3 regions of the Micromonospora sp. NPDC048930 genome follow, and region 2 is predicted to be linked to each of the others. Evidence: predicted binding sites of a transcription regulator. Region 2 holds the regulator's gene; each other region holds the start of a gene.

What was found. Region 2 encodes HrcA, which represses chaperone genes, less so after heat shock. Its sites were predicted from a motif close to GGTTNGCACNCTCNNNNNGAGNGTGCNAACC; they were not measured.
Region 1: the regulator HrcA is predicted to act here: its motif matches at 1,220-1,250, upstream of groES (co-chaperone GroES).
Region 3: the regulator HrcA is predicted to act here: its motif matches at 989-1,019, upstream of groL (chaperonin GroEL).

What each region holds. Positions count from the first base shown of each region.
Region 1 covers NZ_JBICUB010000012.1:87,412-90,665, reverse strand. Annotated here, with positions in the region: gene ACGFI9_RS27230 (methyltransferase domain-containing protein) at 1-13, opposite strand, end outside; gene ACGFI9_RS27225 (DUF397 domain-containing protein) at 58-246, opposite strand; gene ACGFI9_RS27220 (Scr1 family TA system antitoxin-like transcriptional regulator) at 237-1,037, opposite strand; gene groES (co-chaperone GroES) at 1,385-1,699, shown strand; gene groL (chaperonin GroEL) at 1,770-3,254, shown strand, end outside.
Region 2 covers NZ_JBICUB010000020.1:32,640-35,893, forward strand. Annotated here, with positions in the region: gene ACGFI9_RS32980 (16S rRNA (uracil(1498)-N(3))-methyltransferase) at 1-366, opposite strand, end outside; gene dnaJ (molecular chaperone DnaJ) at 368-1,510, opposite strand; gene hrcA (heat-inducible transcriptional repressor HrcA) at 1,586-2,608, opposite strand; gene ACGFI9_RS32995 (DUF4870 domain-containing protein) at 2,837-3,254, shown strand, end outside.
Region 3 covers NZ_JBICUB010000005.1:256,503-259,756, forward strand. Annotated here, with positions in the region: gene ACGFI9_RS15865 (hypothetical protein) at 1-941, shown strand, start outside; gene groL (chaperonin GroEL) at 1,216-2,838, shown strand; gene ACGFI9_RS15875 (hypothetical protein) at 2,908-3,147, opposite strand; gene ACGFI9_RS15880 (GNAT family N-acetyltransferase) at 3,213-3,254, opposite strand, start outside.

The DNA.
Region 1 (3,254 bases), on a different contig from region 2:
GGTCCAGATCCACCCGCCCATTCTCCCGGCCCGGACCGGATTACCAGGAGGGTGGTGTCACCGGGCAGGGGCGGCGGTGACGAAGGCGCGCCAGCTCGCCGGGGTGAAGGTGAGCACCGGCCCGGCCGGGTCCTTGCTGTCCCGGACGGCGACCACGCCGGGCAGGTTGTCGGCGACCTCCACGCAGGCGCCGCCGTTGGCGTTGCTGCGGGTGGCCTTGCGCCAGGCGGCGCGGGTCAGGTCCATGTCTTCACCACTTCCTCGATGAGTCGGGCCGACTGCCGGCGCGGCAGCGCCTCACCGGCCACAGTCTCCCAGCGCCGTTCGAGGGCGGCAATGTCGTTCGGGCCGTCCACGGTCTGCCCCCGGAGCTGGTTGTCGAGGTGGGCCAGCTCGGCGCCGCTGGCGAGCCTGGCCAGGATGAAGGGGCCATGAAGCCCGATGTGCCAGGGGGTGTCGGCCGGCACGACCCGGACCTGCACGTTGGGCTCGGTGCCGACGGCCAGCAGGTGCTGGAGCTGCTCACGCATGACGGCCCGGTCGCCGACCTGCCGCCGTAGCGTGTGTTCCTCCAGCACGGCAACGAGGTGCGGGCGCGGGTCGGCAGCCAGCACGGCCTGCCGGGCCAGCCGGGCCACCACCCGCGCCTCGACCTCCTCGGCCGTCAGCTCGCCGACCGTGCCGAGCATCGCTCGCGCGTACCCCTCGGTCTGGAGCAGGCCGGGGATCACTGTCGGGTCGTACCAGCGCAGCGCCACCGCCTCCCGCTCATTCTCCTCCCAGGGGCGGAACCAGTCCGGCGCGGCGTGGAAGCGGATCAGCTCCAGCATCGTGCCGAAGAGGCCGCCGGTGTCCAGCACCCGGTCTACCCGGGCCAGGTAGTCCGGCGGGACCGGCCGCTCGCCGGTCTCGACCGCGCTCACCTGGGACGAGGAGTAGTTGATGAGCTTGCCCAACTGCTCCTGGCTGAGTCCGCGCGCCTGCCGGGTCCGGCGGAGCTGCTCGCGCAGGAAGGTCAGCGTCGGTATCCGGGACACCCGGTCTCCTCTCCTCGGCCCGTACGGCGGCCACCGGAGAGTAGGGAGCTGATCACGCGCTGGCGAGGCTTCGGCGGCGTGTTGCGGTGACGAGTGGCGGAACTGTGGCGGATCCGGGGGCGACACGAGGGGTGGCGCGTTGGCACTCTCCTTGACGGAGTGCTAGCCGAGGAATAACCTGCGATTAGCACTCTCACCCTGAGGGTGCCAACGCCCGGGCCCTGGTGTCCGGGGGTTGAACGCCAGGCGGACCGGCACCCGCGACGACGGCCCCGCCCGGTGGCATGTGGCAGATTGACGCCGGTCGGCGCGCCGACCGGCAACGACACCAAGTACCCCAGGAGGGTATGCCCGTGACTACCGCGACCAAGGTTGCGATCAAGCCGCTCGAGGACCGCATCGTGGTCCAGGCGAACGAGGCCGAGACCACCACCGCCTCGGGCATCGTGATCCCCGACACCGCCAAGGAGAAGCCGCAGGAGGGCACCGTCCTCGCTGTCGGCCCGGGCCGGATCGACGACAAGGGCAACCGCGTGCCGATCGACGTCAAGGTCGGCGACACCGTCCTCTACTCGAAGTACGGCGGCACCGAGGTCAAGTACGCCGGCGAGGAGTACCTGGTGCTCTCCGCCCGCGACGTCCTCGCGGTCATCGAGAAGTAAGCAACCGATCAGTGTCGTTGCCCCGGTCCGGCTCGCCGGGCCGGGGCAACGTCGCTTCGAAGGGATACAGATGGCGAAGATCCTGAGCTTCTCGGACGACGCCCGGCACCTGCTGGAGCACGGTGTCAACGCCCTCGCGGACGCGGTCAAGGTCACTCTCGGCCCGCGCGGGCGCAACGTCGTCCTGGACAAGAAGTTTGGTGCGCCCACGATCACCAACGACGGCGTGACGATCGCCAAGGAGATCGAGCTCACCAACCCCTACGAGAACCTCGGCGCGCAGCTGGTCAAGGAGGTGGCGACCAAGACCAACGACGTCGCCGGCGACGGGACCACCACCGCGACCGTGCTGGCCCAGGCCATGGTCCGCGAGGGCCTGCGCAACGTGGCCGCCGGGGCCAACCCGACCGGCCTCAAGCGGGGCATCGACGCGGCGGCCGGCAAGGTCTCCGAGGCGCTGCTCGGCCGGGCCGTCGAGGTGGCCGACAAGGAGTCGATCGCGCACGTCGCGACGATCTCCGCGCAGGACGCCACCATCGGCGAGCTGATCGCCGAGGCGATGGAGAAGGTCGGCCGCGACGGTGTCATCACCGTCGAGGAGGGCTCCGCCCTCACCACCGAGCTGGAGGTGACCGAGGGTCTCCAGTTCGACAAGGGCTTCATCTCGCCGAACTTCGTCACCGACGTGGAGGCGCAGGAGTCGGTCCTGGAGGACCCGTACATCCTGATCACCACGCAGAAGATCTCGGCGATCGAGGAGCTGCTGCCGCTGTTGGAGAAGGTCCTCCAGAACAACAAGCCGCTGCTGATCGTCGCCGAGGACGTCGAGGGCCAGGCCCTGTCCACGCTGGTGGTCAACGCGATCCGCAAGACCATCAAGGTCTGCGCCGTGAAGGCCCCGGGCTTCGGCGACCGCCGCAAGGCGATGCTCCAGGACATGGCGATCCTCACCGGCGCCGAGCTGGTCGCGCCCGAGCTGGGCTACAAGCTCGACCAGGTCGGCCTGGAGGTGCTCGGCACCGCCCGTCGCGTGGTGGTCGACAAGGAGAACACCACGGTTGTCGACGGCGGCGGCCAGTCCGCCGAGGTCGCCGACCGGGTCGCCCAGATCCGCAAGGAGATCGAGGCCTCGGACTCCGAGTGGGACCGGGAGAAGCTGGCCGAGCGGCTGGCGAAGCTCTCCGGTGGCATCGCGGTGATCAAGGCCGGCGCGGCCACCGAGGTCGAGATGAAGGAGCGCAAGCACCGCATCGAGGACGCCATCGCGGCGACCAAGGCCGCGGTCGAGGAGGGTACGGTCCCGGGCGGCGGCGCCGCCCTGGCCCAGATCCTGCCGGTGCTCGACGACGACCTGGGCCTCACCGGTGACGAGAAGGTGGGCGTCTCGATCGTGCGCAAGGCGCTGGTCGAGCCGCTGCGCTGGATCGCCCAGAACGCCGGCCACGACGGCTACGTGGTGGTGCAGAAGGTCGCCGGCCAGGAGTGGGGCAACGGCCTCAACGCCGCCAACGGCGAGTACGTCGACCTGGTCAAGGCCGGCATCATCGACCCGGTG
Region 2 (3,254 bases):
GCCCCGCTCGCCGCGCCACTGCACCACCGAGCGGGACGCCGACCAGGGGACGATCTCGTCCACCCCGACCTCGGTCATCGCCTGCACGGCCAGTTCGCCCCGGTCGCCCTTGGCGATGCCCTGCACCACCACGAGCCGGGGGACGGACGCGTCGACGTACCCCCGCGAGGTGACCCGCAGGTCGAGGGTGCCACGGCCGACGGCGGCGACCACCGCGGCGGCCGTGCCGCCCCGGCCGTCGGCCAGCAGCAGCTCCTCACCGACGCGCAGCCGCTGCACGGTGGCCGCGTGGTGCCCCTCCGGGCCGTCCAGCGTCAGCGTGTCGCCGGTCGGCAGCGCGTCGACCAGGAACAGCGGCGCGGACACCTCAGGCGTGCCCGTTGAAGGCGTCGCGCATCCGGGAGAAGAAGCCGCCCTGCTTGGTCAGCTCGGCGACCTCCTCGCCCCGGGTCTTGGCGAACTCGCGCAGCATCCGCTCCTGGTCGGCGTCGAGCTTGGTCGGGGTACGCACGTCCAGGTGGACGTAGAGGTCACCCCTGCCGGTGCCGCGCAGGTGCGGTACGCCCCGGGCGCGCAGCCGCAGCGTGCTGCCGGGCTGGGTGCCGGGCTTGACGTCGACCGTCTCCTCGCTGTCCAGCGTCTTGATGGTCAGCCGGGTGCCGAGCGCGGCGGCGGTCATCGGCACGGTGACCCGGCAGTGCAGGTCGTCGCCCTTGCGGGAGTAGACGTCGTGCGGCCGCTCGTGGATCTCCACGTAGAGGTCGCCGGCGGTGCCGCCGCCCGGCCCGACCTCGCCCTGCTGGGCCAGCCGGATCCGCATGCCGTCCTCGACGCCGGCCGGGATCTTGACGGTGAGCGAGCGGCGGGTACGCACCCGGCCGTCGCCGGCGCAGGTCGGGCAGGGGTGCGGGATGGTGGTGCCGTAGCCCTGGCAGACCGTGCACGGCCGGGCGGAGACCACCTGGCCGAGGAAGGTCCGCTGCACCGACTGCACCTCGCCCCGCCCGCCGCACGCCTCACAGGTGGCCAGGTGGGTGCCGGCCGCGGTGCCCGCGCCGGAGCAGGTGGTGCAGAGCACCGCCGTGTCCACGGCGATCGGCGCCTCGACGCCGAACGCGGTCTCGTTGAGGTCCAGCTCCAGCCGCAGGATCGCGTCGGCGCCCGGCCGGGTACGCGGGCGCGGCCCGCGCGAGCCACCGGCCGCGCCGCCGAAGAACGCGTCCATGATGTCCTGGAAGCCGACGAACGGGCCGGCCCCGCCCGGACCGCCCGGCCCGGCGCCCCCGCCGCCCGGGGCGAGCGGGTCGCCGCCCAGGTCGACGATCTGCCGTTTCCGGTCGTCCGAGAGGACCTCGTACGCGGCGTTGATGTCCTTGAACTTCTCCTGTGCCTCCGGGTCCGGATTCACGTCCGGGTGGAACTGCCGCGCCAGCTTGCGGTAGGCGCGCTTGATCTCGTCGTCGGAGGCGTCCCGGCTCACGCCGAGAATGCCGTAGTAGTCCCTGGCCACTGCGTTCGGTGTCCTCGTGTTTCGTCTCGCGTTGCGCCGGTCGTCGGCCGCAGGCCGGCCGTCGGCCCTGACTGGTCAGTTCTGGGCCAGCAGTTCGCCCACGTAGCGTGCCACGGCCCTCACCGTGGCGATGGTGCCGGGGTAGTCCATCCGGGTCGGCCCGAGCACCCCGAGCCCGCCGACGATGGTGCTGCCCGGGCCGTACCCGGTGCTCACCACCGAGGCGGCGCGCAGGTTGTCGATCTCGTTCTCGTCGCCGATCAGCACCCGGGTGGTGCTCGGCTCGGCCTCGCCGATCAGTTTGAGCAGCACGACCTCCTCCTCGAGCGCCTCGAGGATCGGGCGCAGCGAGCCCTGGAAGTCGAGCAGGCCGCCCCGGGTGAGGTTGGCCGTGCCGGCCAGCGCGATACGTTCCTCGTGCCGCTCGACCAGCGTCTCCAGCAGCACGCTGGAGAGCGTGGCCATGGCTGGGCGCAGCTCTGGGGACGCCTCGTCGACCAGCGCCTGGACCAGGGGCGGGGTATCCGACAGCCGGGTGCCGACCAGCTTCTCGTTGACCAGGCGGCGCAGGTCGGTGACGTCGTCCGCGGGGATCGGCCCGGGCATCTCCACCAGCCGCTGCTCGACCCGGCCGGTGTCGGCGATCATCACGACCATCAGCCGGGTGGTGGAGATCGGCACCAACTCCAGGTGGCGCACCTTGGAGCGGGCCAGGCTCGGGTACTGCACAACGGCGACCTGGCGGGTGAGCTGGGCCAGCAGCCGGACCGTCCGGTGCACCACGTCGTCCAGGTCGACCGCGCCGACCAGGAAGCGCTCGATGGCTCGGCGCTCGGCGGGGCTGAGCGGCTTGACCCGGGAGAGCCGGTCGACGAAGAGCCGGTAGCCGCGGTCGGTGGGCACCCGGCCGGCGCTGGTGTGCGGCTGCCGGATGTAGCCCTCCTCCTCCAGCACCGCCATGTCGTTGCGCACGGTCGCCGGGGAGACGCCCAACTGGTGGCGCTCGACGAGGGCCTTGCTGCCCACCGGCTCCTGCGTGGCGACGTAGTCCTCGACGATCGCGCGCAGCACGGCGAGCTTGCGGTCGTCGAGACCCATCTCCCCCACCTCCCTGACGCACCTCGACCCACCGGCACCCGCTGGCTGCCGGGCGTCTGGCACTCGACTGTAGCGAGTGCCAGTCTACGTCGGCGTGCCCGCCGACGCGATGATCAGCGACGGACCCCCGGTGCGGCCCCGCGCACACTCCGCCAGAGCCGTTCAGCCGGACATCGCGGGCGGTGTCGCTCTGGTGCGCCCTTGCGAACGGGACCTACCGTGACGTCCATGACTGAACCTCCTCGCCCTCCCGGAGCGGGGGACCCCGGCGCCCAGCCGCCGGAGGCGACCCCGCCGTCGGCCCCGCACGGCTCGTCGTCGGCGGACGAGCCCCCCACCGCACCACTGTCCGGGGATCCGGGCGGGGGCGGCTATCCCCCGCCCGGTGGCTATCCGCCGCCCTCCGGCGGCCAGCCGCCGTCAGGCGGCTACCCGCCCCCTGGTGGCTACCCCCCGCCGGGCGGCTACCCCCCGCCGGGCGGCTATCCCCCGCCGGGTGTCGGGTACCCGACCGGCGGCTCGTACGGCCCGCCCGCCGGCTACGCCAACAACGACGACAAGACGTGGGCACTGGTGGCCCACTTCGGCGGCGCGGCCGGCATGTTCATCGGCGGCGGCGTGCTGGGCTGGGTGGCCCCGCTCATCG
Region 3 (3,254 bases), on a different contig from region 2:
ACGGCTGGGCGTGGCCGGCCGGGGCCGGTCCGGTGCCGGGCGGGGCGTACCCCGGCCAGCTGCCACTGCCCGGCCAGCCCTACGGCTGGCACCCCGGCGCCGACCCGAACGACCCGCTGGTCACGCCCCCGTACGCGGGGATCGGCGGCTGGTTCGCCCGGTGCACCGGTGCGCTACGCCGGGGCTGGCGCCAGTTGCTGCCGATCATGCTGCTCACCCAGGCGGTGCCGGCGGCGGTGATCGGGATCCTCTCCGTCGGCCTCGCCCCGGCGGGCGAGCCCGTCACCGGGCCCCAGGGCGCCCCGGTGCTGCCGGACGGGTACTTCGGGGACATCTTCCTCTTCTACGGCGCGGTGCTGCTCGCCGTCCTGCTCTTCGGCCCGCTCCAGGCCGCGGGCTGGGCCGCCGGCACCTGGGTGATCACCCGGCAGGCGGCCGGCGAGCCGGCCGGTGTCGGGGCCGCCTTCCGGTACGGGTGGCGCCGGGCCCTCGGCCTGTGGGGCTGGACCGTGGTCGCCTCGCTGCTGATCATGGTCGGCTTCTGCGCGTGCGTCCTCCCGGGGATCTACGTGATCTTCGCGATCGCCCTGTTCGGCCCGGTCTACCTCTTCGAGCGGCAGGACCCGATCGGCCGCTCGTTCGGGATGCTGCACCGGCGGTTGGGGATGGTGCTGGGCCGGGTCGCGCTGGTCGTGGCCGTGCTCGTCGCCGCCGCCGTCGTCAACGGCGTGCTGGAGGCGGTCAGCCAGCTCACGTTCGGGGTGCATCCGATGGCCGCCCCGGGCACCGCGGTGGGGGCGGTCCTGGTGGCCGTGCTGAGCGCCGTGCTCGTCACCCCGTCCTACCTGGCCCAGCTCGTCGGGCTGCTGGTGACGTACGCCGAGCAGCGGGCCCAGGACGGTCCGGTGAACACCGCCCGACTGGTTGCGGAACTCGGCTGAGCGAGGCCATCGTGCTTGCACTCGGCTAGGGAGAGTGCTAAACAGGTCATTGGCACTCGCATGCGGTGAGTGCCAATGGTCGGGGCGGTAGGGCCACGGCCGCGCCGGCGTCTCGATGGCGCCGGAACGGCACGGGCCGGTCGTCGCGGGCTGTCCGGCCCGACCGAGGAGACGTCGTCGTCGCCAGGTGGCGACGTCCCCAAGGTGCGTACACCAGACGGCCCATCCGGGGGATCCCCGGGTGGCCCGTGAGTGTCCAGGAGGACAACGCCGTATGGCCAAGATGATCGCGTTCGACGAAGAGGCGCGCCGCGGCCTCGAGCGGGGCATGAACCAGCTCGCCGACGCCGTGAAGGTGACGCTCGGCCCCAAGGGCCGCAACGTCGTGCTCGAGAAGAAGTGGGGCGCCCCCACCATCACCAACGATGGTGTGAGCATCGCCAAGGAGATCGAGCTCGAGGACCCGTACGAGAAGATCGGCGCCGAGCTGGTCAAGGAGGTCGCGAAGAAGACCGACGACGTGGCCGGTGACGGCACGACGACGGCGACCGTCCTGGCCCAGGCCCTGGTTCGCGAGGGCCTGCGCAACGTGGCCGCCGGTGCCAACCCGATGGCCCTGAAGCGGGGCATCGAGGCCGCCGTGTCCAGCGTCTCGGAGGAGCTGCTCAAGCTCGCCAAGGACGTGGAGACCAAGGAGCAGATCGCCTCCACCGCCTCCATCTCGGCTGGTGACACCAGCGTCGGCGAGATCATCGCCGAGGCGATGGACAAGGTCGGCAAGGAAGGCGTCATCACCGTCGAGGAGAGCAACACCTTCGGCCTGGAGCTCGAGCTCACCGAGGGTATGCGCTTCGACAAGGGCTACATCTCCGCCTACTTCATGACCGACCCGGAGCGTATGGAGGCCGTCTTCGACGACCCGTACCTCCTGATCGTCAACAGCAAGATCTCCTCGGTGAAGGACCTGCTCCCGATCCTGGAGAAGGTCATGCAGTCGGGCAAGCCGCTGCTGATCATCGCCGAGGACATCGAGGGCGAGGCCCTGGCGACCCTGGTGGTCAACAAGGTCCGCGGCACCTTCAAGTCGGTCGCCGTCAAGGCGCCGGGCTTCGGTGACCGCCGCAAGGCCATGCTGGCCGACATCGCCATCCTCACCGGTGGCCAGGTCATCAGCGAGGAGGTCGGCCTCAAGCTGGACGCCGTCGGCCTCGACATGCTGGGCCGGGCCCGCAAGGTCGTGGTGACCAAGGACGAGACCACCATCGTCGACGGTGCCGGCGACGCCGAGCAGATCCAGGGCCGGGTCAACCAGATCCGGGCCGAGATCGAGAAGAGCGACTCCGACTACGACCGCGAGAAGCTGCAGGAGCGCCTGGCCAAGCTGGCCGGCGGTGTTGCGGTGATCAAGGTCGGCGCGGCCACCGAGGTCGAGCTGAAGGAGCGCAAGCACCGCATCGAGGACGCCGTCCGCAACGCGAAGGCCGCCGTCGAGGAGGGCATCGTCCCGGGTGGTGGTGTCGCGCTGGTGCAGGCCGGCAAGACCGCCTTCGACAAGCTGGACCTGAACGGTGACGAGGCGACCGGCGCCCAGATCGTCAAGATCGCGCTGGACGCCCCGCTGCGGCAGATCGCCGTCAACGCCGGCCTGGAGGGTGGCGTCGTCGTCGAGCACGTCCGCAACCTCGACCCGGGTCACGGCCTCAACGCCGCGACCGGCGAGTACGTCGACCTGCTCGCGTCGGGCATCATCGACCCGGCCAAGGTGACCCGTTCCGCGCTGCAGAACGCGTCGTCGATCGCCGCGCTGTTCCTCACCACCGAGGCCGTCGTGGCGGACAAGCCGGAGAAGACCCCGGCCGCCCCGGCTGGCCCGGGTGGCGGGGACATGGACTTCTGAGTCCAGCTCCACCCAGCACGCCGAAAGGGGGCGGGCCGCGTCAGCGGTCCGCCCCCTTTTCTTCTGTCTCTACGTCGGCAGCCGTCGCTGGTTGCGTCGCTTGTGCGTCCGGTCGTACGGCGGCGGGACGCGGATCGGCTCGTCCACCGGTTGCAGCGGCTCCTCGGTGGCCGGTTCGTCGCCGCCGGTCATCTCCGCGAGTTGTTCGGCGTCGCCGTAGTCCAGCCGGTCGAACGGCAGGTGGCCGGGGAGTTCGTCGGCCGGTGGCCAGCTCGCCGGCTGGTCGGTCCGTTCGTCTTCCATGGTCATGGCTGCCTCCTCTACGCCCGACGGTAGGGCGCGGTCGATGGCCGGGGAGGCGAAACGACGGTACGTTACTTTTGTCCGTTAAGTTCCTTGCGGTACAGGAAGAACAC